One region of the Streptomyces sp. NPDC051173 genome, then DNA from elsewhere that is predicted to be linked to it. Evidence: riboswitches for the same ligand, from Rfam matches in the RefSeq annotation. Region 1 holds a riboswitch; each other region holds the start of a gene.

Region 1 (7,263 bases):
GCCCGCTCTTCCTGCGCCGCGCGGACGGCTGGCTGCTGCCCCTCGAAGTGGAGCGCTGGTGCGCCGACGCGGACCCTGCCGACATGACCGTGCTCGACCGCTGCGAGGGCGAGGTCATCGACATCGGCTGCGGCCCCGGCCGCCTCGTCACCGCCCTGGCCGCGCTGGGCCGCCCGGCCCTGGGCGTCGACGTGAGCCCGGCGGCCGTCGCCCGCACCCGCCGCACGGGAGGCACGGCGCTCTGCCGTTCGGTGTTCAACCCCCTGCCGGGCGAGGGCCGTTGGGGCACCGCACTGCTCGTCGACGGGAACATCGGGATCGGCGGTGACCCCCGCGCCCTCCTGGCCCGGGTCGCCGCCATCACCGCGCCGCGCGGGCTCCTCCTCGTCGAGGCCGCCACGGCGGACGTCGACGAGCGGGTGCGGGTGCGGGTGGACGACGGCCGGGGACGGCTGGGGCCGGCGTTCCCCTGGGCGCGGGTGGGGATGACCGCGCTGCTGCGGCACGCGGACGCGGTGGGGTGGCGGATGGCGGACCGCTGGGAGTCGGCGGAGCGTCCGTTCGCGGCGCTGCGGCTCTGACGCGGGCCACGGCGCGGCGGGCGGCTGCCCGGGCGGGGATCCCCCGCCCGGGTCAGCCGCCCTGATGGTGGGCGATCACTTCTTCCAGGGAGCCCTGGGGGACCTCGCCCGTGGGCGTCAGTTTGTCGACCGCCTGCGGAATCACCCGGGCGAGCTGGTCCGCCGCTTCCTCCGGGGTGACGCCCGCCTTCTGGGCGACGTGGTCGAGCGCCTGATAGGGCAGTGCCTGCGCCACTTCCGGGCCGCTGACCGGCTCGTTGGGCCCGGTGGCCACCCAGGAACCGGTCTTCGCGCCGAGACCGCCCTCCTGGAGCTGCTGCAGCAGGCCGGAGAGCGACTCCCCTCCCCCGCTGCCGAGCGCGCCGAGCAGCGAGCCCAGCAGAGAGCCTTCCTTGCTGCCGCCGAGCAGCCCGCCGAGCAGGGTTCCCAGGTCGTTGTCCGCCATGTCTGCCGCCTTTCCCGGAAGCGCACCGATATGCCATCCATCTATCCCGGGACGGCGGCTCCGGCCCGGGATGGCGGGATGTTCACCCGTACGCAGCCACGGTCGGACGCGCTGTGGCGCCCGTGCGAACTCGGCCATTCCTTCCGTGAAACCGACCTCCGCGCGCCAGCCCAGCTCCTCGCGCAGGCGCCGCGACGACGCGGTGATGTGGCGGACGTCGCCGAGCCGGTACTCGCCCGTGACGACGGGCGCCGGTCCGCCGTGCGCGGCGGCCAGGGTGGCGGCCATCTCCCCGATGGTGTGCGGGGTGTCGCTGCCGCAGTTGAACGCGCGCAGGGTGCCCGCGGGGCGGTGGGCGAGGTGTTCGAGCGCGAGGGCGTTCGCCGCGGCCACGTCCCGTACGTGCACGAAGTCGCGCCGCTGGCGGCCGTCCTCGAAGACGCGGGGTCCCTCGCCGCGGGCGAGCGAGGAGCGGAAGAAGGAGGCGACGCCCGCGTACGGGGTGTCGCGGGGCATCCCCGGGCCGTAGACGTTGTGGTAGCGCAGGGACACCGCCGTGCCGCCGGTGGCGCGGGCCCAGGCGGCGGCCAGGTGTTCCTGGGCGAGCTTGGTCGTCGCGTAGACGTTGCGGGGGTCGGCGGGCGCCTCCTCGTCGACGAGGCCCGGCGTCAGTTCCCGGCCGCAGCGCGGGCAGTGGGGTTCGTAGCGCCCGGCGTCGAGGTCCGCGGCCGCCCTCGGGCCGGGGCGCACCACGCCGTGCCGAGGGCACACGTAGTGGCCCTCGCCGTAGACGACCATGGAGCCGGCGAGGACCAGGCGGCGTACGCCCGCGGCGGCCATCTCCGCGAGGAGGACGGCCGTGCCGAGGTCGTTGCAGCCCACATAGGCGGGCGCGTCGGCGAAGTCCTTGCCGAGGCCGACCATCGCGGCCTGGTGGCAGACGGCGTCGATGCCGCGCAGGGCACCGGCCACGGCCACGCGGTCACGGAGGTCGGCGCCGGTCCACTCGACACCGGGGGGCCGGGGCGGTGCCTCGGGGTGGGCCGCGGGCAGCAGTGCGTCGAGGACGACGGGCCGGTGCCCGCGTGCGGTGAGTGCGGTGACGATGTGCGAGCCGATGAAGCCCGCGCCTCCGGTGACGAGTACGCGCATGGTCCCGACGTTAGGGGCGCGGGCGGCGGGGCGCCCGTCCTGGCGCCCCGCCGTCACCGGTCCGTAAGAACCGCGCCGGCCGTCAGGCCGCCTCGCTCGTGGCCGTGGCCGCGCGCGCCGCCCAGCGCTGCTCGACCTTGCCGAACCGCCAGTAGGCGAGCGCGGCCGCCCAGACGACCACGAAGAGGCCGACGATCACGAAGCCGACGTTGTCGAGGTCGAGGCCGGAGATCCAGCCGGTGACCGGGTCGTTCATGTCGAGCTTGTCGTGCAGCACGGTGACCAGCTCGATGGTGCCGATGAGGAAGGCGACGGCGATCGACAGGCCGGTGATGGTGAGGTTGTAGTAGACCTTGCGGACGGGGTTGGAGAACGCCCACTGGTAGGCGAAGTTCATGAACGTGCCGTCGAGGGTGTCGAAGAGGCTCATCCCGGCGGCGAACAGCAGCGGCAGGCACAGGATCGCGTACCACGGCAGCCCGGCGGCCGCGCCGCTGCCCGCCATCACCATGAGGGTGACCTCGGTGGCGGTGTCGAAGCCGAGGCCGAAGAGGAAGCCCAGCGGGTACATCTGGCCGGGGCGGGTGATGGAGCGGGTGAAGCGGCCGAGGATGCGGTTCATGAAGCCGCGCGAGTCCAGGTGCTGCTCCAGCTCGGCCTCGTCGTAGCGGCCCTCGCGCATCGCGCGGAAGATGCGCAGGATGCCCGCGAGAGCGACGAGGTTGAGGGCGGCGATGAGGTAGAGGAAGCCGCCGGAGACCGAGGTGCCCACGACGCCGAGGGTCTGGTGGGTGGTGGAGTCCTCGTCCATCAGCTTCCCGGCGATCTGGGTGCCGCCCGCCACCAGGGCCGCCATGACGACGACCACGCTGGAGTGGCCGAGGGCGAACCAGAAGCCGACCGAGACCGGGCGCTTGCCGTCGGCCATCAGCTTGCGGGTGGTGTTGTCGATGGCGGCGATGTGGTCGGCGTCGAAGGCGTGCCGCATGCCGAGGGTGTAGGCGGTGACGCCGAGCCCGACGCCGTAGACCTTGGAGTCCACGGTGTAGTGGTCGGGGACGACGAGCAGATAGAGCACGCCGAAGGCGACGACGTGCAGGGCGGCTATGACGCCCAGGAGGCCGGCGGTGCGCACGGTGTCCTGGCGGCGCCAGCGGAAGGCGGGCAGGCCGCCGGTGGCGGGCCCGGCGGGGGTTCGGGTGGGCAGGGTCATCTTGCGGGTCACGCTCCAGCACCTCGTGGATCTTCTCGTGAGATGCCGTGGCCGGTCTCCTGGCTTACGGGTTCGCTCGCGCCCGCCCCTGCCTTCCCGGCAGCCGGCTGCGGCCAGTGGCTCCACGCGCCCGTGGGTGCGCGCGGAACGGGACGGTAACTCCCCGATCACAGTGGCGAGGGCCGCTCCGGAGTGGGACCACGAGGGTCCGTCACCGGTCTTCCCGAGCACCACGGCCGGGCCACTTTAACGCCCTGACCGGCGGGAGTGGCAAAGAAGTGGCAGTTGCCATAGGGAAGCAGGAAGCAACCTTGACCTCTCGCGACTCCGCCCGCCGTTCCTTGGCGCCGATGCTGGACGTGCCCCGCGGGCCGGTGCTACCAGTGCAGTTGACGGGTCACCCCGTCCGGCAGAGAGAGGGCACACCCATGGCGGACACCGGACAGGAACCGGAGCAACGGGTCGGATTCGTACGCCGGATCGGGCTGTTCCAGGCCACCACCATCAACATGAGCCAGATGTGCGGTATCGGGCCCTTCGTCACCATCCCCCTGATGGTGACGGCGTTCGGCGGCCCGCAGGCGGTGATCGGATTCGTCGCGGGCGCGCTGCTGGCGCTCGCCGACGGGCTGATCTGGGCGGAGCTGGGCGCCTCGCTGCCGGGGGCGGGCGGCAGTTACGTGTATCTGCGGCAGGCGTTCCAGTACCGCAGCGGGAAGCTGATGCCGTTCCTGTTCGTGTGGACGGCCATGCTGTTCATCCCGCTGGGCATGTCGACGGGGATCATCGGCTTCGTGCAGTACCTCGGCTATCTGTGGCCGGGCATGGGGCAGACCGCCGGGGACCTCGTGGGGCTCGCGGTCATCGTGCTCATCGTCGCGGCGCTGTGGCGGCGGGTCGAGAACATCGCACGGCTCACCGTGGTGCTGTGGGCGGTGATGATCGCCTCGGTCGTCCTCGTCATCGTCGCGGCGTTCACCCACTTCAGCCCCGACCGCGCCTTCACCTACCCCGCCCACGCCTTCGAGCTGACGACCAATCACTTCTGGATCGGCTTCGCGGCGGGCCTGACCATCGGCATCTACGACTACCTCGGCTACAACACCGCCGCCTACATGGGCGCCGAGATCAAGAACCCCGGACGGACGCTGCCGCGCGCGATCGTCTACTCCATCCTCGGCATCATGGCGATCTATCTGCTGCTCCAGATCGGCACGCTGGGGGTCGTCGACTGGAAGCAGATGCTCGACGAGAACTCCACGGCGCACTCCTCCGTGGCCTCCGCGGTCCTGGAGGCGGCCTGGGGCAAGGGCGCGGCCCGGACGATCACGGTGCTGATCCTCGTCACGGCCGTCGCCTCCGTCCTCACCGGGCTCCTCGGCGGCTCCCGCGTGCCCTACGACGCCGCGCGGGACAAGGTCTTCTTCCGCTCCTTCGGCAGCCTGCACCCGCGCCACCACTTCCCGGTGCTGGGCCTGGCGTCGATGGGGGTCATCACTTGCGTCGGCTTCCTGATCGGCCGTCATACGGACCTGACCACGCTGATCCAGCTGCTGACGACCGTGATGGTGATCGTCCAGGCACTGGCCCAGGTGGCGGCGGTGTCGGTGCTGCGCCGCCGGCAGCCGGGGCTGCGCCGCCCGTACCGCATGTGGCTCTATCCGCTGCCGAGCCTGGTGGCGCTCGTGGGCTGGCTGGTGATCTACGGCTACGCGGACAAGAACTCCCCCGGCCGGCACCCCATCGAATGGTCGCTCGCCTGGGTCGCCGCGGGCTGCGTGGCGTTCGTGCTCTGGGCGCGCTACGAGAAGGTGTGGCCGTTCGGGCCGCGCGAGATCTCGGAGGAGTACCTGCACGCCCCCGACCCCGACGCGGGCGCCGATCCCGACGGCTCCACGGGCCCGGGAGCGGGCCCCGACCCTGACGCCGGGCCGGGCGCGGGCCCGGGCGCCGACACCGATCCCAGGGCTCCCGAACCGGTCTGACGCCGCCTCACGCACGAGGGGCCGAGCGGCCCGGCCACCGGTGACCGGGCCGCTCGGTGATAGAAATTGCATCCATGCCCGTGACCCCCTCACCCTCCGCGCCCCCGGCCTCCTCACCGCACGCCCCGGCCGCGGCACCGCGCAGACTGCTCTGGCACCGCCTCATATTCGGGCTGTGGTTCCGGCCGGTCGAAGTGCTCGACGAGGCCCGGGACCGCAGCGTCTGGGGTGCGGCGACGTTCCTGTGCCTGCTCGCCGGGCTGCTGGGGACGCTGGGCAGGGGCGACTTCCGGGCGCAGTGGCAGGTCAGTCCCACGCTCGCCATGGAGGCGGTGGCCATCGCCGACGGCGTCCTGCTCCTCGCCAGCCTGCTGCTGGGCGCCGCCACGCACGCGATCGCCCGCCGGCTCGGCGGCAACGGCAAGTTCGGCCCGACGGTCACCCTGTTCGTGGTGATCTTCTGGGCGACGGACCTGCCACGGCTGGCCCTCGACGCCTGGCTGCCGGGCGGCTCCTATCCCGTACGGGCCGCGGCCTGGATCACCGCGGGCTTCGGATACGCCTTCTCCGCGCTGCTGATCCGGGGCCAGCACCACCTGCCGACGCACAAGGCGGTGGCGGCGGTGAGCATTCAGATGCTGGCGGCGGTCGCGCTGCTGAAGTTCCCGGCCGGCGGCTGAGGTCCGGACCGGCGACGGCCGTCGCGCACGGAGGAGATCCGTGGCGGAAGTCGACGGCCCGCCCGGTGCGACGGGGGATGCACACCGGGCGGGCTCACGCACAGTTCTACCTCATCAAGGATGGGTCATGCATCAAAAACCTGTTCGGCTTTTTCTATGACCACCGCACGGGGAGCGAAATCAAGCCACGCGCCCGCACCGAAGGCCGCCACTTGAGCTCCTCGCGCGGAACGTCGAGCTCCAGCGACGGGAACCGCTCCAACAGCGCTGCCAGCGCCGTTTCCGTCTCCATCCTGGCCAGCGGCGCTCCCAGGCAGTAGTGGATGCCGTGCCCCAGCGCCAGATGCCCGGAACGATCACGGTTCGGATCCAGCCGTTCCGGATCGACGAAGTGACGAGGATCACGATTCGCGGAGGCGACGGCGAGCAGCACGGTCTCGCCCGCGGGCACCGTGACCCCGCCGATCTCGATGTCCTCCAGCGGAAATCGCCTGATCGCCAGGGGTGCGGGTCCGTCCCACCGGTTGAACTCCTCGACCGCCGCGCCGAGTCCGGCCGGATCCGATCGCAAGGATTCCATCAAGGCCGGATGATCCAGCAGGGCGAGGACGGAGTTGGCGATGAGGTGAACGGTGTTCTCGTAGCCGGCGAAGAGAATGAGAAAGGCGAGCGAGGTGAGCTCGTCCTCGGAGAGCCGGTCTCCCCCGTCGCCGTCGTCCCGGACCGCGATCAGGTCCGAGAGCAGGTCGTCGCCGGGTTCGGCGCGCTTGCTCGCGATCAGTCCGACGAAGAAGCGCACCAGGCTCCCGACCGCCTCCTTCAGCAGGTGCGGCCGCTCGGGGTCGGGCGCGATCATCGCGTCGGTCCAGGCACGGAAGTCCAGCCGGTCCTCCTTGGGCACACCCAGCAGGTCGCAGATGACGATGATGGGCAGCGGTCCCGCGTAGGCGGCGAGGAGATCGGCGCGCCCGCCGGCCTCGACGGCGTCGAGGAGTTCGCCGGCGACCTGGCGCACCGGGGCGCGGAGCTTGTCGACGCGGCCGGGGGTGAACGCCTTCACCACCAGGCGGCGCACGCGGGTGTGGTCGGGCGGATCCATGTTCAGCAGGTTCGCGTCCAGCGCCGGAGGCAGCGAGAAGCCGCTGTAGTTGCCGGGCTTGGCGTTGCGCCTGTCCAGCGACAGCCGGGGGTCCGCGAGGCACTGGCG
Region 2 (7,263 bases), on a different contig from region 1:
ACATCCCCATCAGGCTGGGGGGTTTCGAGCACATCTTCGCGAAGGCGGGTGACGCCTTCGCCCAGAAGGATCCCGCGACGGGCAGACCGCGCGGCTCCCTGGTGACCGGTCCGGACGCGCAATGGGCGTACGCGACGCTCGCGCTCGGCTCGGCGATGGCGCTCTTCCTCTATCCGCATTCGGTGACCGCGGTCCTCTCCAGCAAGAGCCGCAATGTCATCCGCCGCAACACCACGATCCTGCCGCTCTATTCGCTGATGCTGGGCCTGCTGGCCATGCTCGGCTTCATGGCGATCGCCGCGGGCGTCAAGGTGAAGAACGGCCAGCTGGCCATTCCGCAGCTCTTCGAGGACATGTTCCCGGACTGGTTCACGGGCGTCGCCTTCGCGGCGATCGGGATCGGCGCGCTGGTGCCGGCGGCGATCATGTCCATCGCCGCGGCGAATCTCTTCACGCGGAACATCTACAAGGACTTCATCCGGCCCGATGCCTCACCCGAGCGCGAGGCCAAGGTCTCCAAGCTCGCCTCGCTGCTGGTGAAGGTCGGCGCCCTGATCTTCGTCCTGACGATGGACAAGACGGTCGCGATCAATTTCCAGCTGCTCGGCGGCATCTGGATCCTGCAGACCGTGCCGGCGCTCGTCGGCGGGCTGTTCACCCGCTGGTTCCACCGGTGGGGTCTGCTGGCGGGGTGGGCGGTCGGGATGGCGTACGGGACATGGCGGGCGTACGACACGCCGAGTGCCACTCAGGATCATTTCGGGAATACCAACCTGATTCCCTTCATCGGGGAGAAGGGGTACATCGGGCTTACGGCTTTCGTCCTGAATGTGCTTGTCGCCGTCGTGCTCACGTTCGTGTTCAAGGCGGTGGGCGTGCGGGACGGGGTGGACGAGACAAAACCATCTGACTACACGGCGGATGCGGGTGATCCGGGCGTGGCGGAGGAACTGCCGCCGGCGACGGCGGGGGCCCCCGGAGGTCACTGACGCCTGCGGCGGGCTTCTTCCCCAACCCCGCCCCTTCCCGAAACCGGGGAGACCCCGGACCCCCGAACCACGCTCCGCGCGGTGTCCTCAAACGCCGGACGGGCCGAGTTCGGCAGGACCTTCGCCCCGACCCCCCGGGCGCTCCCGAGATACCCAATCGCGAGCCCCTGGAGGGGTCCCAGAACGACTTCCGGCCGGCCGTCCACCCCGCCGGTCGCCGAGGGCCGTCGCGCCTCCCCGGAGGCGCGTGACGGCCCTCCGTCATGCCCCGTACGGGCAGGCCCTGTTAGCACATTCCGACCCGCTCGATTACCGCACGACACAAGATGTGGTGGTGCGTGCGACGGCCAGCACTAGATGTATGCTCGTCCTCGCTGTCGTCGCAGGGGAATCCGGTGGAAATCCGGAACTGTCCCGCAACGGTGCATGTATGCCGTAATGACGCATGCAGGAGTCCGAGTACCTGCCGACAGCACGCCCACCGCTGAGCCGCACCGGCTCGCACCGGGCGTTTTGTATTCGTCCGGGCCTCGCGGGTTGGGCCGATGGACGCTACGAGCATGCCCTGGTGCTTCAGGCATGCCCGTACGCGCCCGTCGCGCGCCACCCGCCCGGCCCCTTGCCGAGCGAGGGAGAGCCTCAGTGACCATCGCGCCCGCCGATCCGGTCTCAACGTCCGCGGAAGCGACCGGCGGCCCCGGGACCGCGCTGCTGCGCACCCTGACCGACCTCACCGCCGATCTGCCCGCCACCGACCCCGGAAAGGTCGCCGCCGCCGCGCTGCGGGGCCGCCACCCGGGCTCGGACGAGGCCGAACTGCGGTCCCTGGCCACCGAGGCCGCCGCCGGCCTGATCGCCGAGGAGCCCGAGTACTCCAAGCTCGCGGCCCGCCTGCTCACCCTCGCCATCGCCGAGGAGGCCGCCGGGCAGGGCGCCGTCTCCTTCTCCGCGTCCGTCGCGACCGGCCACCGCGAGGGCCTGATCGCCGACGACACCGCCGCCTTCGTCACGACGCACGCCGCGCGCCTCGACGAGCTCGTCGGGAAGGCGCTCGCCGACGGCGCCGACGACCGCTTCGGCTACTTCGGCCTGCGCACCCTGCACAGCCGCTACCTGCTGCGCCACCCGATCACCCGGCAGGTCATCGAGACGCCGCAGCACTTCCTGCTGCGCGTGGCCTGCGGCCTGGCCGAGGACCACTCGGTGCGGGCCCTGGAGGACGTCGCCGAGCTCTACGCGCTGACGAGCACCCTGTCGTACCTGCCCTCCTCCCCCACGCTCTTCAACTCCGGCACCCGCCACCCGCAGATGTCGTCCTGCTACCTGCTGGACTCGCCGCTGGACGAGCTGGACTCGATCTACGACCGCTACCACCAGGTGGCGCGCCTGTCGAAGCACGCCGGCGGCATCGGCCTGTCCTACAGCCGCATCCGCTCGCGCGGCTCGCTGATCCGGGGCACCAACGGCCACTCCAACGGCATCGTGCCGTTCCTGCGCACGCTCGACGCCTCCGTGGCGGCGGTCAACCAGGGCGGCCGGCGCAAGGGCGCGGCCTGCGTCTATCTGGAGACGTGGCACGCGGACATCGAGGAGTTCCTGGAGCTCCGCGACAACACCGGTGAGGAGGCCCGCCGCACGCACAACCTCAACACCGCGCACTGGATCCCGGACGAGTTCATGCGCCGCGTCGAGGCGGACGCCGACTGGTCGCTGTTCTCCCCGGCCGACACGCCCGATCTGGTCGACCTCTACGGCGACGAGTTCGACGCCGCGTACCGCAGGTACGAGGCCGAGGGCAAGGCCGTCAAGCAGATCCCGGCGCGCGTGCTGTACTCCCGGATGATGCGCACCCTCGCGCAGACCGGCAACGGCTGGATGACCTTCAAGGACGCGTCCAACCGCACCGCGAACCAGACGGCCGAGCCCGGCAAGGTCGTCCACTCCTCGAACCTGTGCACCGAGATCCTCGAGGTCACCGACGACGGCGAGACGGCCGTCTGCAACCTCGGCTCGGTCAACCTGGCGCAGCACCTGGGCACCGACGGCGAGATGGACTGGGAGAAGCTCGACCGTACGGTCCGTACGGCCGTGACGTTCCTCGACCGCGTCGTGGACATCAACTTCTACCCGACCGAGCAGGCCGGCAACTCCAACAGCCGCTGGCGCCCGGTGGGCCTGGGCCTGATGGGCCTCCAGGACGTCTTCTTCCGGCTCCGTCTGCCCTTCGACTCCCCCGAGGCGAAGGAGCTGTCCACCCGGATCTCCGAGCGGATCATGCTCGCGGCGTACGAGGCGTCCGCCGACCTCGCCGAGCGGCACGGCCCGCACCCGGCCTGGTCCGCGACCCGCACCGCCCGCGGCGTGCTGCACCCGGACCACTACCCGAACGCCGAGCAGCGCTGGGCCGACCGCTGGGCGGCGCTGCGCGCCCGCATCGCCCAGGTCGGCATGCGCAACTCGCTGCTGCTGGCGATCGCCCCGACGGCCACCATCGCGTCCATCGCGGGCGTGTACGAGTGCATCGAGCCGCAGGTCTCCAACCTCTTCAAGCGCGAAACGCTCAGCGGTGAGTTCCTCCAGGTCAACACCTACCTGGTGGAGGACCTGAAGAAGCTCGGCGTGTGGGACCGCACCACCCGTGACGCCATGACGGACGCCAACGGCTCGATCCAGGACATGAACTGGATCCCGCAGGAGGTGCGCGACCTCTACCGCACCGCCTGGGAGATCCCGCAGCGCTTCCTGATCGACATGGCCGCGGCCCGTACGCCGTACCTGGACCAGAGCCAGTCGCTGAACCTCTTCATGGCGTCGCCCACCATCGGCAAGCTCAGCTCGATGTACGCGTACGCCTGGAAGCAGGGCATCAAGACGACGTACTACCTGCGCTCGCGCCCGGCCACCCGGATCGCCCGCTCGGCCTCCGCCGCCGCCACCATTCCCGTGCAGCAGGCCGTGCCCGACGCCGACGCCGTCGCCTGCTCCCTTGAGAACCCCGAGTCCTGCGAGGCCTGCCAGTAATGTCGACCGCTGAACAGAAGAACCTGCTCGACCCGGGCTTCGAGCTGACCCTGCGCCCGATGCGGTACCCGGACTTCTACGACCGCTACCGCGACGCGATCAAGAACACCTGGACCGTCGAGGAGGTCGACCTCCACTCCGACGTCGCCGACCTGGCGAAGCTGTCCCCGGGCGAGCAGCACATGATCGGCCGCCTCGTCGCGTTCTTCGCGACCGGCGACTCGATCGTGTCGAACAACCTCGTGCTGACGCTGTACAAGCACATCAACTCCCCCGAGGCGCGGCTGTACCTCTCGCGGCAGCTCTTCGAGGAGGCCGTGCACGTCCAGTTCTATCTGACGCTGCTGGACACCTACCTCCCCGACCCGGACGACCGCGCCGCCGCCTTCGACGCGGTGGAGGAGATCCCCTCCATCCGCGAGAAGGCCCAGTTCTGCTTCAAGTGGATCAACGAGGTCGAGAAGCTGGAGCGGCTGGAGACGAAGGCCGACCGCCGTCGCTTCCTGCTCAACCTGATCTGCTTCGCGGCGTGCATCGAGGGGCTGTTCTTCTACGGCGCCTTCGCGTACGTCTACTGGTTCCGCTCGCGCGGTCTGCTGCACGGCCTGGCCACCGGCACCAACTGGGTGTTCCGTGACGAGACCATGCACATGAACTTCGCGTTCGAGGTCGTGGACACGGTCCGCCAGGAGGAGCCCGAGCTCTTCGACGACGAGCTCCAGCAGCAGGTCACCGACATGCTGAAGGAGGCCGTCGAGGCGGAGCTGCAGTTCGGCCGCGACCTGTGCGGCGAGGGCCTGCCGGGCATGAACACCGAGTCCATGCGCGAGTACCTCCAGTGCGTCGCCGACCAGCGCCTCCAGCGCCTCGGCTTCGCCCCGGTCTACGGCTCCGAGAACCCGTTCTCCTTCATGGAGCTGCAGAACGTCCAGGAGCTGACCAACTTCTTCGAGCGCCGCGCTTCCGCGTACCAGGTGGCGGTCGAGGGCTCGGTCTCCTTCGACGACGAGTTCTAGAAAAAAATCTTCGTGTGGCGTGTCGATCCGCGCGTCTGCCGTTCGACGTATAGGTGAAAGGGCCGGGAACGGCCGGGCGGAAACCCCCGCCCGGCGTCCCGCCCCCCACCTGGACAGGAGACGCGCGATGGCACGCTTCATGATGATCGTCAAGGCGACCGAGGAGTCCGAGGCCGGCGTACTGCCGACCAAGGAACTGGTCGCCGAGATGGGGCAGTACAACGAACAGCTGGTCAAGGCCGGCGCGCTGCTCGCGGCCGACGGCCTGAAGGCCTCCTCCGAGGGGGCGCGGGTCTCGTTCTCCGGCGGGCGGCCGACCGTCACCGACGGGCCCTTCGCCGAGACGAAGGAACTGATCGCCGGCTTCTGGATCATCCAGGTGAAGGACCGCGACGAGGCCCTCGAATGGGCCAGGCGGGTGCCCTTCCAGGACGGTGAGATCGAGGTCCGCCCGGTCTTCGAGCCGACCGACTTCCCGGAGGACGTCCTCTCCCCCGAGTGCGCGGAGCGCGAGGCGGCGATGCGGGAGTCGCTGCGCGAGCAGCGCTAGTCCACTGCCGGGCCTGCGACGGAGCGTCCTCAATCGCCGGACGGGCTGCTATTGCGCACCCAGCATCAGCCACATCCAGCCCGTCCGGCGATTGAGGACACCGCCGCGCAGCGGTGGTGCGCGGACGACACCACCCACACCCGACCACACGCACCCGCCGGATACGGCACCCGCTTCGTACGATGGGTGACCGTGACGACCTCCGACACCCATCGCGCGATCGAGGCGGTGTGGCGCGTGGAGTCGGCCCGGCTGATCGCCGGGCTGACCCGCATCGTGCGCGACCTCGGCATCGCCGAAGAACTCGCGCAGGACGCACTGGTCGCCGCCCTGGAGAAGTGGCCCGAGTCGGGCGTCCCGGATAATCCGGGCGCCTGGCTCATGGCCACGGCCAAACACCGCGCGATCGATCTGATCCGCCGCAACGAGACCTACGCGCGCAAGCTGGCCCTGCTCGGCCACGACCTGGAGACGGAGTGGCGGGCCCCGGAGCCGGCCGCCATCGAGGACGACCTGCTGCGGCTGGTGTTCGTCGCCTGCCACCCGGTGCTGTCCACCCAGGCCCGGGTCGCGCTCACGCTCCGGCTGCTCGGCGGGCTCACGACCGGGGAGATCGCCCGCGCCTTCCTGGCCTCCGAGCCGGCCGTGGCCCAGCGCATCGTGCGCGCCAAACGGACCCTCGCCACGGCGGAGGTGCCCTTCGAGGTGCCCGGCTCCGACGAACTCGCCACCCGGCTCTCCTCCGTGCTGGAGGTCATCTATCTCGTCTTCAACGAGGGTTACGCGGCCACGGCGGGCGACGACTGGATGCGTCCGGCGCTGTGCGACGAGGCGATGCGGCTGGGCCGGGTCCTGGCCACGCTGATGCCGAAGGAACCGGAGGTCCACGGGCTGGTCGCGCTGATGGAGCTCCAGGCGTCGCGCGCGGCCGCCCGCACGGGCCCTTCGGGTGAGCCCGTCCTGCTCCTGGACCAGGACCGCGGCCGCTGGGACCACCTGCTGATCCGGCGCGGCCTCGCGGCCCTGACCCGCGCGGAGGAACTGGGCGGCGCGTACGGTCCGTACGCCCTCCAGGCCGCGATCGCCGCCTGCCACGCGCGGGCGCACATCCCGGAGGCCACGGACTGGCCCCGCATCGCCGCCCTCTACGCGACCCTCGCCGAACGCGTGCCGTCCCCCGTCGTGGAGCTCAACCGCGCCGTCGCGGTGACGATGGCGGAGGGCCCGGAGGCGGGCCTGCGGCTGGTGGACGCGCTCTCCTCCGAACCGGCGCTCCGGGAGTACCACTTGCTGCCGAGTGTGCGGGGAGATCTGCTCTTCCGGCTGGGCCGGCTCGCGGAGGCCCGGGCGGAGTTCGAGCGGGCGGCGGGGCTCACGCGGAACGGGCGGGAGCGGGTTCTTCTGCTTCAGCGGGCGGCGGAGTGCGGTTGCTGACGCGTGAGCGGGTGGGCTGCGGGTTGCTTGCGCCTGCGGCGGGCTTTTCCCCTACCCGCCCCTTCCCGGAACTGGGGCTGCGCCCCAGACCCCGCAACACGCTTCGCGCGTTGTCCTCAAACGCCGGACGGGCTGAAATCGGGGGTCTGGGGGCTTGCCCGCCGCCGCGATCAGCCGTTCTCGACCACCGGATACCGCGGCGTCCCCTCCGCCATCTGGCGAAGCGCGTCCTTGCGGTCCCGCTTCGAGAGGC
Region 3 (7,263 bases), on a different contig from region 1:
CCTGCCGGGCGAGTTCCGCCGGTGCCGGAGTGCCCGCGGGCGGGCGGGGCGCCGGGCGGGAGCCTCGGTTCGCCACGGCCCGGCGGGCAGCGGCGATCGGCTGTCGGGGAACCAGTCTGAGCCGGGAGTCGCGCGGAGTACGGGACGTCACAGGAGCAGTCTTGCCGTTGACGCTCCGAAAACCCAATCGGAATCAACTGTCCACCTTCGGACCAGCGCCGCAAGACGTTCGGAAAGGGCCGGTAACGGCCGGTGGAACCGCTCACATCAGGGGCGTGAGGAAGCGGCGGAGAGCCTCTTCGTAAGCCGCTGGATTGGCGTTCCACATGGCGGCGTGGGGGGCGTGCCGGACGGCGCGCAGGTGTATCAGTTCCGGCCGCCGCGCGACGAGTTCACGGGAGTGCGCCCAGGGCGCGAGGGTGTCGTCGGGGCCGTGCAGGAGCAGTACGGGAACGGTCAGCCGGGCGGGGTCGGCGGCGGCGAAGAGGGTGTCGGCGCCCAGCCCGGTCCGCCCCTCCGCGGCCCGGACCGCAAGCGGAAGCAGCGCGGCCGGGGTACTGCGGTAGGCGGCGCAGGCTCGGACGAGGGCCTGCCAGTCGAGGACCGGGGAGTCCATGACGACGCCCGCGACGCGCTGCGACAGCGCCGAGTCGAGCGCGGCGAGGAGCGCCATGGTGGCGCCCGTGGACCACCCGTGCAGGACGATCCGGCGGGCCCCGTAGCGCACGGCGTAGCGGATCGCGGCGTCGAGATCACGCCATTCCGCGGCGCCGAAATGGCTGATGCCTTCCGTTGGGCGGGGGGCGCCGGGATCACCGCGGTAGCCCAGGGCGAGTACGGGCAGCCGCAGCCGGCTGAGGAACGGCATGACGACCATGGGGTGCTCGCGGGTCGTGCCGAGGCCGTGCACCGCTATCACCCAGGTGGCGCGGTCGCCCGGCACGAACCAGGCGGGCAGCGGACCGAGTTCCCCCGGCACCTCCACGTCGGCGTGGTCGAGACCGAGGGCGTCGCGGGGGTTGCCCACGTACACCTGCGGTGTGAGCCGCACGCGGGCCCCGGGCTCCAGCACGCCGTGCGTCACGCGCTCCAGGCGGCGTACGACGCAGTCGGCGGGGTGCGGTTCGCCTGCGACGGGCCCTCCGACGACGGCGTGCACACCGGGCGCGCTGAGGCCGTACGTCCCCGGGCGCTGCGCCTCGACGCCGCGGGTCAGGGTGACGGTGTCGTTGCCGACGGAGTGGACGGTGAGCTCCGGGGAGTCCGGCAGTGGGGTTCCCGGCCGGGGTTTGAGCGCAGCGTCGGAGGCGTACCGTCCGGCCGCTATGGCGGCCGCTCCGGCACCTAGTACGGTCGTGGCGGCCAGGGCTGCCGCTCTCGCCGGGTGCACGTCTTCAGTGTGAGCGTGTGGTGAGGCTCTGGCCAGTCCGCTGCGCTTTGCCTGCGGGTCCTTGCCGGGTGCGGGTCCGTTGCCGCCTGCGGCGGGCCTTTTCCCCTACCCCGCCCCTTCCCGAAACCGGGGAGACCCCGGACCCCAGCGCCCTGCGGGCGCGTCCTCAAACTCCCCCAGCTACCGCTGGGAGGTGCCCCCAACGGGCTGATTTCAGCCCGTTGGGGGCACCTCCCAGCGGTAGCTGGGGGAGTTTGAGGACAACGCGCGAAGCGTGTTGCGGGGTCTGGGGCGCAGCCCCGGTTTCGGGAAGGGGCGGGGCTGGGGAAAAGCCCCCCGGTCACCCCCTCCGCTGCCCGTACCCCCGCAGTTTCCTCGTCGCCTCGTCCAGTTCGTCGAGAGTCAGCAGCGACGGTGTCCGGTCCGGTACCGCCGCCGACGTCAGCCACACGCGGCACATCCATTCCAGCTGAGCCGTGCGGTCGTAGGCCTGGTCGAGGGTCTCGCCGTGGGCGACCGTGCCGTGGTTCCGCAGGAGGCAGCCCGTGCGGCCTTCGAGGGCGCGCAGCATGTTGCGGGCGAGTTCGTCCGTGCCGTAGAGCGCGTAGTCGGCGACCCGTACCGGGCCGCCCAGCGCGCCCGCCATGTAGTGGACCAGAGGCAGCTCGTCGACCAGGCCCGCGGCCGCCGTGGCGTGGACGGCGTGGGTGTGGACGACGGCCGCCGCGTCGGTGGAGCGGTAGACGGCCAGGTGCATGGGGAGCTCGCTGGTGGGGGTCAGCTCGCCGAGGACCTGGCGGCCGTCGAGGTCGACGCCGACCGCGTCCTCCGGGCGGAGCCGGTCGTACGGGACGCCGCTGGGCGTGACAAGAACGACATCGCCGACCCTCGCGGAGACATTGCCTGAGGTGCCCACCACCAACCCGTCCGCCACGGTGCGGCGGGCGGTGGCCACGACCTCGGCCCAGGCCCGCCCGATGTCGCCGCTCGTGCCGCTGTTGTCACCCTGTGCTGTGTTCGATATCCGCATCGTCATCCGCCTCCGGTTCGCGCCACCACTCGGTCCAACCCAGTTCACCTTCCGTTCACCCAGGGTCTTTACGGTCACCGCTGTACTGACCATCGAGCTGATTGCCTGGGTGAATGGAACACATCACGCTTCTCATCGGGATCGTGATCGTCACGGCCTTGGTGTTCGACTTTACGAACGGCTTCCACGACACGGCCAACGCCATGGCCACCACCATCTCCACCGGGGCGCTCAAGCCCAAGGTCGCGGTGGCGATGTCGGCGGTTCTCAACCTCGTCGGCGCGTTCCTGTCCGTCGAGGTCGCCAAGACCATCTCCGGGGGCATCATCGACGAGAGCGCCGGGATCAGACCCGAAGTGATCTTCGCGGGACTGATCGGCGCGATCGTCTGGAACCTGCTGACGTGGCTGGCCGGTCTGCCCTCCAGCTCCTCGCACGCCCTCTTCGGCGGCCTGATCGGCGCGACCATCGTGTCCGTCGGTTTCAACGCGGTGAACGCCGACAAGGTCGTCATGAAGGTCCTCATCCCGGCCGTCGCGGCGCCCATCGTGGCGGGCATCGCCGCCACGGTCGCCACCCGGCTCACCTACCGGCTCGCCAAGGGCCGGGACGAGAAGGAGACCGCCAAGGGCTACCGCGCCGGGCAGATCGCCTCCGCCGCCCTCGTCTCCCTCGCCCACGGCACCAACGACGCGCAGAAGACGATGGGTGTCATCACCCTCGCGCTGGTCACCGGCGGCGTCGTCGCCCCGCACTCCGACCCGCCGCTGTGGGTCATCGTCTCCGCGGGCCTGGCCATCGCGCTCGGTACGTACCTGGGCGGCTGGCGCATCATCCGTACGCTCGGCAAGGGCCTCACCGACATCCAGCCGCCGCAGGGCTTCGCCGCCCAGACCGGCGCCGCGACCGTGATCCTCGCCTCCTCGCACATCGGCTTCGCCCTCTCCACCACCCAGGTCTGCTCCGGCGCGATCATGGGCTCCGGCCTCGGCCGCAAGGGCGGCGTGGTGCGCTGGTCGACCGCGGGCCGGATGGCGATCGCCTGGTGCCTGACGCTCCCGGCCGCGGGCATCGTCGCCGGTGGCGCGGCGTTCCTCGCCGACCAGGGCGACTGGGGCGTCACCACCGTCGCCGTGCTCGGCCTGCTGGTGTGCGGCGCGATCTACGCCGCTTCCCGCCGCAAGCCGGTCACCCACGACAGCGTCAACGAGGTCCAGGCGGAAGCGGCCGAGCCGGCCGGTGTGGTCACCGCCGCGCTCCAGGCCGTCGCCCCGCCGCCGGCCGGTCCCGTGACCGCCGCCCCGGTGGTCGCCGTCTCCCCCGAACCCGGGCGCACCCCCGCCGCCGCGGCGAGCTAAGGAATCCACACCATGCAGATCGACTGGGCAGCTCTTGGGCAGGTCTTCGGCGTCAGCCTCGTCGTGACCGTCGGATTGGTCGGCGTCTTCACACTGGGGATCGTCGGCACGTCGCGCTCCGCGGGCAGCGCGGCTCCGGGGGTCCTGGCGCGGTCCGGAGCGTACGCGTGCTTTGCGCTGTGCGCGGCGGCTGTGGGGTACGGGATCTTTTTGATCGTGGGGTAGGTGGGGGCCGGGGCTCAGCCCCGGATCCCTGACCCGCGGGTGGGTTGCCGCCTGCGGCGGGGCTTGTTCCCCAGCCCCGCCCTTCCCCGAACTGGGGCACGCGCCCCAGACCCCCGGCTGCGGGCCGGTCGGCGCCTGCGGCGGGCTTTGTTCCCCTACCCCGCCCCTTCCCGAAACTGGGGCGCTGCCCCAGACCCCGAACCTCGGGTCCGTTGCCTCCCCCCAGCTACCGCTGGGAGGTGCCCCCAACGGGCTGAATTTCGCGCACCCGGCGGAAAGAAAAGAACAGCGCGCCCGGCGGAAGAGGGAGGCGTGCCCGGTTGGAAGAACGGCGCACCGGCCGAAAAGAATGGCGCGCCCCGAGGGTCTACGCCCCCGCCGGCCTTCAACTTGCTCTCCGGCGGAGGGGGTGGGGCCGGAGGGTGAGGTTCTGGAACGCGGTGCGTCGTCACAGCACTCAATACGCCTCACGGCGCCACGCACCGCGTTCCAGGTCCTCAGCCCGGAGGCCACACCCCCGGTCCAGCCACAAACCCAGCCCGGCCGGCGATTGAGGCCACGCCCGAAGGACGAACCCGCCGGCAAAGCCCAGCTCACCCGCCCAACGGGAAAGTTGACGCCCGTTCACACCCCATGGTGGACTTCCGAGGCCAAACGGCGACAGCAGAGGAAGCCGGTGTGAGTCCGGCGCGGTCCCGCCACTGTCACCGGGGAGCGTTCCCCCAAGCACTACCGCCACGGCCGCGAGGCCGGAAGGCAGGGGGCGGCGTCGATCCGGGAGCCAGGAGACTCTGGTCGCCGGTCACGTCGAGCCAGGGCGCGGACCCTGAGTGAGGACACATCGCCATGCCCGGCCGCCGACCACCCCTTTCCCCTGGATCCAGGTACCACACGACGGCGGTCTGATCCGATGCGCGCCGATCACCTCGGTTTCGCGTGCGGTGCCGCGCTCGGCTTCCTCGGCGACCTCGCTCTCGGCGACCCCCGCCGCGGCCATCCCGTGGCCGCTTTCGGGCGTGCCGCGCAGGCCGTGGAGCAGCGGCTGTGGCGGGATCACCGCGGTCACGGCGCCCTGCACACGCTGCTGTGCGCGGGCGGCACCGTGGCCGCCGCCGGTGCGCTGGCCCGTGCCGTACGCCCCTCCCCCGCCGCCACGGTCGCCCTGACCGCCGCCACCACCTGGGCCGTGCTGGGCGGCACTTCGCTGGGCCGTGAGGCCCGCGCCGTCGGAGGCGCGCTCGCCGCGGGTGACCTGGAGGTCGCCCGGGAGCGGCTGCCCCATCTGTGCGGGCGCGACCCGGAGGCGCTGGACGGTCCGCAGATGGCCCGCGCCGTCGTGGAGTCCGTCGCCGAGAACACCTCCGACGCCGTCGTGGGCGCCCTCGTCTGGGGTGCGCTGGGCGGTGTCCCGGGGCTGGCCGGTTTCCGCGCCGTCAACACCCTGGATGCGATGGTGGGCCACAAGTCGCCCCGTTACCGGCGCTTCGGCTGGGCCGCGGCCCGGCTCGACGACGTCGTCGGCTGGCCCGGCGCCCGGCTCACCGCCACCCTCGCCGTGCTCGCCGGCCCCGACCCGCGGGGCGCCTGGCGGGTGGCCCGGCGCGACGCGTCCCGGCACCCGAGCCCCAACGCGGGCCCGGTGGAAGCCGCGTTCGCCGGGGCGCTCGGCGTACGCCTCGGCGGCACCCTCGCCTACAAGGGCCGCGTCGAGCACCGCCCGGTCCTGGGCGCGGAGAACCGCCCGGTGGAGACCGCCGACATCGAGCGCGCCGTGCGGCTCTCCCGGCGGGTGTCGCTGCTGGCGCTGGGCGTCGCGATCGGGGTGCGGGCCGCCGTCTCCCGGGGCCGTGCGGCGGGCAGTCTTTCCCCAGATCGCCTTACGAGGAGGAGCCGGTGACAGCGGACAAGGGCGGGTCCTCGGGCCCGCTGGGCGGGGGCCTGCTCGTGGCCGGGACGACCTCGGACGCGGGCAAGAGCGTGGTGACCGCCGGGATCTGCCGGTGGCTGGTCCGCAAGGGCGTCAAGGTCGCGCCGTTCAAGGCGCAGAACATGTCGCTCAACTCCTTCGTGACCCGCGAGGGCGCGGAGATAGGCCGCGCCCAGGCCATGCAGGCCGCTGCGGCCCGGGTCGAGCCGTCGGCCCTGATGAACCCCGTGCTGCTCAAGCCCGGCGGCGACCGCAGCAGTCAGGTGGTGCTGATGGGCAAGCCGGTGGGTGAGCTCAGCGCGCGCGGCTACCACTCCGGCCGCCAGGAGCAGCTGTTCGGCACGGTGACCGACTGCCTGGCCGAGCTGCGGCGCACCCATGACGCGGTGATCTGCGAGGGCGCGGGCAGCCCCGCCGAGATCAATCTGCGGCGCACGGACATCGTCAACATGGGCATAGCCCGTGCGGCGCGGCTGCCGGTCGTCGTGGTCGGTGACATCGACCGGGGCGGGGTGTTCGCGTCGTTCTTCGGTACGACGGCGCTGCTGTCCCGCGAGGACCAGGCGCACATAGCGGGCTATCTGGTCAACAAGTTCCGGGGGGACGTGACGCTGCTGGAGCCCGGCCTGGAGATGCTGCGCGGCCTGACCGGGCGGCCCACGGTCGGCGTGCTGCCGTTCGCCCACGGCCTCGGCATCGACGAGGAGGACGGCCTGCGGGTGTCGATGCGCGGCGCGGTGCGGGAGTCGGTGGTCGCCCCGCCGCACGGCGCCGACGTGCTGCGGGTCGCGGTGTGCGCGGTGCCGCTGATGTCGAACTTCACCGACGTCGACGCGCTCGCCGCCGAACCGGGCGTGGTCGTACGGTTCGTGGACCGCCCGGAGGAGCTCCTCGACGCGGACCTGGTCGTCGTGCCGGGCACCCGCGGCACCGTGCGGGCGCTCGCCTGGCTGCGCGAGCGCGGGCTGGCGGACGCGATCGCGCGGCGCGCGGCGGAGGGCCGGCCGGTGCTGGGCATCTGCGGCGGCTTCCAGCTGCTGGGCGAGCGCATCGAGGACGAGGTCGAGTCGAGGGCGGGCACGGTCGAGGGCCTGGGCCTGCTGCCGGTACGGGTGCGGTTCGCGGTGGAGAAGACGCTGGCCCGGCCGGCCGGCGAGGCACTCGGCGAGCGGGTGGAGGGCTACGAGATCCACCACGGTGTCGCCGAAGTGCTCGGCGGCGATGAGCCGTTCCTGGACGGCTGCCGGTCGGGGTCCGTATGGGGCACGCACTGGCACGGCTCGCTGGAGAGCGACGGCTTCCGGCGGGCGTTCCTGCGGAGAGTCGCCGAGGC
Region 4 (7,263 bases), on a different contig from region 1:
TGCGCGCACGCCGTACGCGCCGGGGGCGGGGTCTCGCCGGAGGGCGCGTCGGCGGGCGTGCCGAAGTCCAGGACGACGGCCACGCGCTTGTCGCCGTCCTTGGCGGGCGTCCGGTCGCACACCGCCCCGAAGCCGGGGGCGGTGCGCGGCTTCGCGGCGTTCTTCGAGTCCTCGCTCACGGCGAAGCGGAATCCGATGGTGTCGCCGTCGGCGGGACGCGTGGTGGCCGGGCCCTGGGTGGCGTACGCCCAGTCCTTGCCCTGGCCCTCCCAGAAGGACCAGTAGCGGTAGCCCGCCGCCTGGGCGGGCGCGGTGGCGAGGACGGCGAGGACCCCGGCGAACAGGAGGCAGCAGAGGGCGGCCAGGGACCGGTGCCCGGCCCTCACAGGTGGTTCTTCTTCTTGCGGCCGCTCAGCAGGAAGCCCGCGCCGACGCTCGCGACGAAGAAGACGCCGACGACCCACCAGATGCCCAGGCCCTTGCCGTCGTCCTTCTTCTTCTCGTCCTTCTTCTGCTCCTCCTTGCCCGACGGGGACGCCGCCGCCTCCGCCTTCGGACCCGTCGCGGTGAGCTGCGAGACGAGGTCCGCGCCGCCGAAGTCGCGCGGGTCCGCGCCCGCCGCGTGGGCGGCCAGGACGAGCTGGGCGTAGGCGGCGGGGCCCGCCTGCTCGGCCCAGGCCGCGGAGTTCTGCTCCAGCCACTTCAGCGGCTTCGCGGCGGCGTCGCGGTGACCGCCCGCCGCGAGGGCGATGACGGCCTCGGCGGTGTTGCCGTAGTCGGGGGCGGGCTTGTCGGCACCGGGCTGGGCGGCGACCAAGTGCGGGCCGTCCTGTTCCTTGTCCATGACCCGCGCGAGGTACGCGGACGCCGCGTCCGCCGCGGCCTTCGGGTCGGACGTCCCGGCCTCGTCGCCCTTGCAGGGCAGCGGCTCCGGAGCGGTGTTGTCCTTGCTCGCGGGCGCCACCGCGTAGCCCTTGCCGAGCCCGGCGAGGGCGGCCGCGGCCGTCGCGTCGGCGTTGGCCGCGAGCTTGCCGGACTTGTCGGGCTGGTACGCGAAGGACCCGCGGTCCGCCTCGGCGACGTCACAGCCCAGCCCGAAGGCGACGAGCCCGTCGTAGGCCGAGGCGCCCCGCTTGGAGGTCACCTTCTTGGGGTCCTCGCCCGCCGCGGCCAGCGCGCCGATCACGATCGAGGTGGAGTTGGCGTCGCTCGGGCCGCCGGGGTTGTAGGCCCAGCCGCCGTCCTCGTTCTGCGTGGACTTCAGCCACCCCACGGCCTTGGTCACGGCGGCACCGTGCCCGCCGAGCGCGGCGAGCGCCTGGACGGCGGCGGCCGTCGCGTTGCTGTCGAGCGGGGTCTTCGCGTCGCACGCCTTGCCGGCGTCGGCGCGGTAGGCGGTGAAGCCGCCGTCCGCGCACTGCTGCCCGGCCAGCCACTCGACGGCGGGCTTCGGGGACGCCACGCCCGCCGTGTGCTGCGCGAGCAGGGCCAGCGACTGCCGGAAGACACCGTCGAACTTCGGGTCCGAGGAGCCGAACAGGCCGGGGGCCGCCGGGGACGGGGACGCGTCCGCGGACGCGGCCGGTGCCATGACCGCGCCGGCCGCGCTCAGGACGGCGGCGGTGGCCAGGGCCGCGGCGCCGCGGCGCGCGTGGACGGCGAAGGAGGGGGCCATGGGGTGTCGGTGCCTCTCGGTGGGTGTCACTGCGAGTGTCGCTGCGGGTGTCATTGCGTGTGTCGTGGCGGGGGTTTCGTGGCCCGCGACGGCTGCGCGGCCGCGCACGGCGACCCCTCCGCGGTCGCTACCGCGGTGGCACCGGGCTCGGCTCCGCATGCCTCGACGGTGCCGGTGGACCGGGCGGTGCCGCCGTCTGGCGGCGCGACCGGGTCCGGGAGCCTGCCGCCTGGGACCGGGTGGTCCGGCTCGTACGGCCGCGCCGCGCCGGGCGGGGCGGGCGGGTCGTAGTGACGGTTGCGGGTCAGCGCCGGATTTGCACCGGCTTTCCCCGTTCCGAGGCGGGATGAAGTTGTCACGGACACTTTAGCTGTGTGCGGTGGGGGTGGATGGGTGGGCGGGTGAGCGGGCGGTGGGGGCCGGGGGCCGGGGGCTGTGGTTCGTGGGCCGGGGGTGTGGCCTCCGGGCTGAGGACCTGGAACGCGGTGCATGGCGCCGTCAGGCGCATTGCGTGCCGTGACCACGCACCGCGTTCCAGAACCTCACCCTCCGGCCCCACCCCCTCCCTCGTTCTTCGGCTCCCGGTTTGTTCTGGTCCCGCCCTCCGTCGTTCTTCGGCTGGTCCGCCATTGCTCACTCCGCCCGGAGCTGGTATCTCGTTCTGACGAGATGTCAGAAAAGCTAGGCGAGAGGCAGTGGTATGCCGGAGATCGTCGAGTACGGACAGCTCTTCATCGGCGGCAGGATGAGTGACCCGGCGGGGCGGGGCGTCATCGAGGTCGTCTCGCCGCACAGCGAGGAGGTCATCGGGCGCGTGCCCCACGCCGGCCGTGCGGACGTCGACCGGGCCGTCGCCGCGGCCCGTACCGCCTTCGACTCCGGCGTCTGGGCCGACCGGCCCCTCGCCGAGCGGATCGAGGTCGTCACCCGGATCAAGGACGGTATCGCCGCGCGCCACGAGGAGATCGCCGAGGTCATCTCCGCGCAGAACGGCTCGCCCCGTTCGTGGAGCGTCCTCGCGCAGGCGCTCGGCGCGATGATGGTGTGGGACTGCGCGATCGGCGTCGCCCGGGAGATCCCGTACGAGGAGCGGCGGGACGGGGTGCTCGGGCCGCTGCTGGTGCGGCGCGAGCCCGTCGGGGTGGTCGCGGCCGTCGTCCCGTGGAACGTCCCCCAGTTCGTGGCCGCCGCGAAGCTCGCGCCCGCGCTGCTCACGGGCTGTTCGGTGGTGCTCAAGCCGGCCCCCGAGACGCCCCTGGACGCCTATATCCTCGCCGAGATCGTCGCGGAGTCCGGGCTGCCGGAGGGTGTCCTCTCCATCCTGCCCGCCGGGCGCGAGGTGGGGGAGTACCTCGTCGGGCACCCCGGGGTCGACAAGGTGTCTTTCACCGGGTCGGTCGCCTCCGGCAAGCGCGTCATGGAGGTCGCCGCCCGCAACCTCACCCGCGTCACCCTGGAGCTCGGCGGGAAGTCCGCCGCGATCATCCTCCCCGACGCCGACCTGGAGGCCGCCGTCGCGGGCATCGTGCCCAGCGCCTGGATGAACAACGGCCAGGCGTGCGTCGCCCAGACCCGCATCCTCGTCCCCCGTGTCCACTACGACGAACTGGCCGGGCGCTTCGCCGCGGCCGCCGACGCCCTCGTCGTCGGTGATCCTCTCGACCCGGCCACACAGGTCGGGCCGCTGGTCGCGCAGCGGCAGCAGCGGCGCTCGCTGGACTACATCGCGCTCGGGCAGCGCGAGGGTGCCAAGGTCCTCGCGGGCGGCGGTCGCCCGGCGGCCCACGAGCGCGGGTGGTACGTCGAGCCCACCCTCTTCGGCGAGGTCACCAACGCCATGCGGATCGCCCGCGAGGAGATCTTCGGCCCCGTCATCTGCCTGCTGCCCTACGAGGACGAGGAGGAGGCCGTGCGCATCGCCGACGACTCCGACTACGGCCTGTCCGGCAGCGTCTGGACCGCCGACGTCGAACGCGGCATCGCCATCGCCCGCCGCGTGCGGACCGGCACCTACTCCGTCAACACCTTCAGCCTCGACATGCTCGGCCCCTTCGGCGGCTACAAGAACTCCGGCCTGGGCCGCGAGTTCGGCCCCGAGGGCTTCGCGGCCTACCAGGAGCTCAAGATGATCCACTTGCCCGCCTCGTAGCGCCGCGCCACCGAAGGAGCGGTCTCCCTCCGGAGGGAGACCGCGCGCCTCGCCCCAGGTGGCTCAACTCCCGGACGGCTCCCCGCCGGTTACTTGTGAGTTCCGCACTGCCTGTTCATGACAGATGCGACTGGCCCGTCCCCCCCGCGCCGTGGAAATCTCGACGCAACGCAGCCGAGGGGGGCATCCGATGGACAAGCGGTACGAGGTCTACTGCCTGGCCGACAGGCACTTCTACGAGACCCCGGACCGCTTGCCCTCCGCCGGGAAGGGCGCCGAGGGGACGGGTCCGAGCGCACTGTTCGAGACCGCGCGGCGCCCGGTCCCGGCCGGCTGGGGCACCGCGCGCAGCGGCGACTGGCTCCACCTCCGGCCGCTGGACGCCACCGGCGAGCCCCGCCCCGGACAGCCGCTCCAGGGCTGGAAGATCCACGTGTCCGCGACGGCGGACACCGCGGACAAGACCGCCGCCGACGTCTGGGACTACTGCGTCGAGCGGTGCATCCCCTTCAAGTTCGTGCCCGGCCCGCACCTGCTGCACTTGCGCAACACCAAATACGCCGGGCGCGACCACAGCGGGAAGTTCATCACGGTCTACCCCGACGGCGAGGAGCAGCTGCGCACCACGCTCACCGAGCTGCACGCGCTCATCGGCGGCCGCCCCGGGCCGTACATCCTCACCGACCTGCGCTGGCACGAGGGCCCGCTCTACGTCCGCTACGGCGCCTTCGCCCGCCGCTTCTGCGTCGACGACCGCGGCACGCTCGTGCCCGCCGTCGAGAACGCCGAGGGGCAGCTCGTGCCCGACGCGCGCACCCCCGCCTTCCAGGTGCCCGCCTGGGTCACCCTCCCCGCCTTCCTCGAACCCCACCTCGCGGCACGCAACGCCACCACCGTCGGCGACCTCCCGTACCGCATCGAGAAGGCCCTGCACTTCTCCAACGGCGGCGGTGTCTATACGGGCACCGACACCCGCGACGGCCGTAAGGCCGTCCTCAAGGAAGGGCGCCCGCACGCCGGGCTCGCCTCCGACGGCGCCGACGCCGTCGCCCGGCTGGAGCGCGAGAAGGCCGCGCTGGAGCGGCTGACCGGCCTCGGTGTCGCCCCCGAGGTCCGCGACTGGTTCACGCTCGGCGACCACAGCTTCCTCGTCATGGACTTCATCGAGGGCCGCACCCTCAACTCCTTCTTCGCCGAGCGCCACCCCCTGCTCACGGCCGACCCCGACCCCGCCGCCACGGCCGACTACACGGCCTGGGCGCTGCGTATCCACCGCGCGGTCGAGGAGGCCGTCACCGCCGTGCACGCCAGGGGGCTGGTCTTCAACGACCTGCACATGTTCAACATCATGGTCGCGCCCGACGAACGCTCCGTCGCCCTCATCGACTTCGAGGCCGCGGCCCCCGCCGCCGAGCACGGCCGCCAGGTCGTCGCCCACCCCGGCTTCTTCGCGCCGCCGGACCGCAGGGGCCCGGACGTGGACCGCTACGCCCTGGCCTGCCTGCGGCTCGCGCTGTTCCTGCCCGTCACCATGCTGTTCGTCATCGACCGGGGCAAGGCCGCGCACCTGGCCGAGGTGATCGCCGAACAGTTCCCCGTGCCACGGGAGTTCCTCGACGAAGCGGTCGCGGAGATCACCCGCGACACCTCGCCCGCCGGGCGGGCGCGCACGGGCCGGGCCGTCGCCGCGCTGCCCGCCACCGACGACTGGCCGCGCGCCCGCGACTCGATGGTCCGCGCGATCCTCGCCTCCGCGACGCCCGACCGCGACGACCGGCTGTTCCCCGGCGACATCGCGCAGTTCGGCGAGGGCGGCGGCCTCGGGCTCGCGCACGGCGCCGCCGGGGTGCTGCACGCCTTCGCCGAGACGGGCGTGGAGCGCTACGAAGAGGGCGAGCGGTGGCTCCTCGACCACACCGACCCGCTGCCCGCCGGCACCCCGCTCGGCCTCTACGACGGCATCGCCGGGATCGCCCTCACCCTCGACCGCCTCGGCCACACCCGCCGCTCCCTCGACCTCACCGGGACCCTGCTCGACGAGAAGTGGCAGCGCCTCACCTCCGACCTCAGGAGCGGCCTGGCCGGGATCGGCCTCGCCCTCGACCACCTCGCGGCGACCACGGGCGAACGGCAGCTCCACGACCGGGCCCTGGAGGCCGCGCAGCTCCTCGCCGACCGGCTGGCCGCCGACGCCGCGGCACCCGCCGACCCGGCCCGCCGCCGCGCCGGGCTCGGCCGCGGCTGCGCGGGCCAGGCACTGCTCTTCCTGCGGCTGTACGAGCGCACCCGCGCCCCCGCCCTGCTCGACCTCGCGGGAACGGCCCTGCGGGCGGACCTCGACCGCTGCGTACGGCGGGAGAACGGCGCCCTCGAAGTCGACGAGGGCTGGCGGATCATGCCGTATCTCGGCGACGGCAGCGTGGGCATCGGCATGGTCCTCGACGACTACCTCGCCCTGTGCCCGGACCCCGACCCGGTCCTCGCCGGCGCGCGCGAGGACATCGTCACGGCCGCCCGGTCCCGCTTCTACGCGCAGCCCGGCCTCTTCCAGGGCCGCGCCGGGATGATCCTGCACCTCAGCCGCACCACGACACCGGGCGCCGACCCGGAGCACCTGGCCGCACAGGTGCGGGCCCTCTCCTGGTTCGCCATGGCCTACGAAGGCGAACTCGCCTTCCCCGGCAGCCAGATGATGCGCCTGTCCATGGACCTCACCACCGGCACCGCGGGCTGCCTGCTCGCCCTGGGCGCGGCCCACGGCGGCACCGCCCAACTGCCGTTCCTGCCGCCCCTGCGGGCGCCCAAGACCCGGCTCCATGCCGTTGTGGAGTCGTGAAAGAAGCAAGAACCCGTCCCCACGAAAGGAACGATCATGGCACTTCTCGACCTGCAGAACATGGAGTCCGAAGAGCTGCACGGCGGCGGTGGCGGCGGTGCGAGCACCGTCAGCCTGCTCTCCTGCGTCAGCGACGCGAGCGTCCTGATCTGTCTGTGACGCGACTGTCCGCGACGTCCCACGGGACGTGACCGGGCCCGGGCGGACCTTCCCCCACGCGGGAGGGTCCGCCCGGGCGCACGACGGAGGTGACGACCGGTGGTGTGGACGGAGAGCGCGCGCGAACTCCCGGAGACCGCGGAGCGGGAGCCGCGCCGCCGCGCGGCACACCGGAAGGCCCGGCGCCTGTCCGCCGGGGACCGGGTGCTGCTCGACACCGCCCGCCACAGCGCCGTACGGGCCACCGCCCTCACCCTCCTCGCCCTCGCCTCCTCCGGCGTGGCCCTCGCCCTGCCCGCCGCCCTCGGCCACACCCTCGACCTCCTCCTCGCACGGCGCCCCGGGACGAGCGGCTGGGTCCTCCTGTGCACCGCCCTCATCTGCGCGCCCGCCGCCCTCGACGCGCTCGACGGCCTGCTCACCGGCACCACCACCGCACGCGCC

The links. Region 1 has a riboswitch for cobalamin ahead of AB0435_RS02820 (HoxN/HupN/NixA family nickel/cobalt transporter). Riboswitches for the same ligand answer to the same signal wherever they lie in the genome.
Region 2: linked by a shared signal. The riboswitch ahead of AB0435_RS03810 (ribonucleoside-diphosphate reductase subunit alpha) and the one ahead of AB0435_RS02820 (HoxN/HupN/NixA family nickel/cobalt transporter) in region 1 are both predicted to bind cobalamin.
Region 3: linked by a shared signal. The riboswitch ahead of AB0435_RS30980 (cobalamin biosynthesis protein) and the one ahead of AB0435_RS02820 (HoxN/HupN/NixA family nickel/cobalt transporter) in region 1 are both predicted to bind cobalamin.
Region 4: linked by a shared signal. The riboswitch ahead of AB0435_RS30095 (prenyltransferase/squalene oxidase repeat-containing protein) and the one ahead of AB0435_RS02820 (HoxN/HupN/NixA family nickel/cobalt transporter) in region 1 are both predicted to bind cobalamin.

Annotation. Positions count from the first base shown of each region.
Region 1 covers NZ_JBFBBD010000002.1:293,123-300,385, forward strand. Annotated here, with positions in the region: gene AB0435_RS02805 (class I SAM-dependent methyltransferase) at 1-581, shown strand, start outside; gene AB0435_RS02810 (YidB family protein) at 634-1,164, opposite strand; partial or broken gene AB0435_RS02815 (NAD-dependent epimerase/dehydratase family protein) at 1,141-2,178, opposite strand; gene AB0435_RS02820 (HoxN/HupN/NixA family nickel/cobalt transporter) at 2,261-3,391, opposite strand; cobalamin riboswitch at 3,423-3,641, opposite strand; gene AB0435_RS02825 (APC family permease) at 3,820-5,376, shown strand; gene AB0435_RS02830 (YIP1 family protein) at 5,451-6,056, shown strand; gene AB0435_RS02835 (cytochrome P450) at 6,211-7,263, opposite strand, start outside.
Region 2 covers NZ_JBFBBD010000004.1:27,651-34,913, forward strand. Annotated here, with positions in the region: gene mctP (monocarboxylate uptake permease MctP) at 1-989, shown strand, start outside; cobalamin riboswitch at 1,317-1,475, shown strand; gene AB0435_RS03810 (ribonucleoside-diphosphate reductase subunit alpha) at 1,632-4,010, shown strand; gene AB0435_RS03815 (ribonucleotide-diphosphate reductase subunit beta) at 4,010-5,026, shown strand; gene AB0435_RS03820 (YciI family protein) at 5,154-5,576, shown strand; gene AB0435_RS03825 (RNA polymerase sigma factor) at 5,769-7,010, shown strand; gene def (peptide deformylase) at 7,181-7,263, opposite strand, start outside.
Region 3 covers NZ_JBFBBD010000097.1:7,211-14,473, reverse strand. Annotated here, with positions in the region: gene AB0435_RS31005 (hypothetical protein) at 1-151, opposite strand, end outside; gene AB0435_RS31000 (alpha/beta fold hydrolase) at 263-1,390, opposite strand; gene AB0435_RS30995 (class II aldolase/adducin family protein) at 1,731-2,420, opposite strand; gene AB0435_RS30990 (inorganic phosphate transporter) at 2,534-3,778, shown strand; gene AB0435_RS30985 (hypothetical protein) at 3,791-4,003, shown strand; cobalamin riboswitch at 4,669-4,795, shown strand; gene AB0435_RS30980 (cobalamin biosynthesis protein) at 4,914-5,900, shown strand; gene AB0435_RS30975 (cobyric acid synthase) at 5,930-7,263, shown strand, end outside.
Region 4 covers NZ_JBFBBD010000089.1:4,496-11,758, forward strand. Annotated here, with positions in the region: gene AB0435_RS30090 (SCO2322 family protein) at 1-365, opposite strand, end outside; gene AB0435_RS30095 (prenyltransferase/squalene oxidase repeat-containing protein) at 383-1,675, opposite strand; cobalamin riboswitch at 1,894-2,047, opposite strand; gene AB0435_RS30100 (aldehyde dehydrogenase) at 2,376-3,824, shown strand; gene lanKC (class III lanthionine synthetase LanKC) at 4,015-6,660, shown strand; gene AB0435_RS30110 (SapB/AmfS family lanthipeptide) at 6,697-6,819, shown strand; gene AB0435_RS30115 (ABC transporter ATP-binding protein) at 7,024-7,263, shown strand, end outside.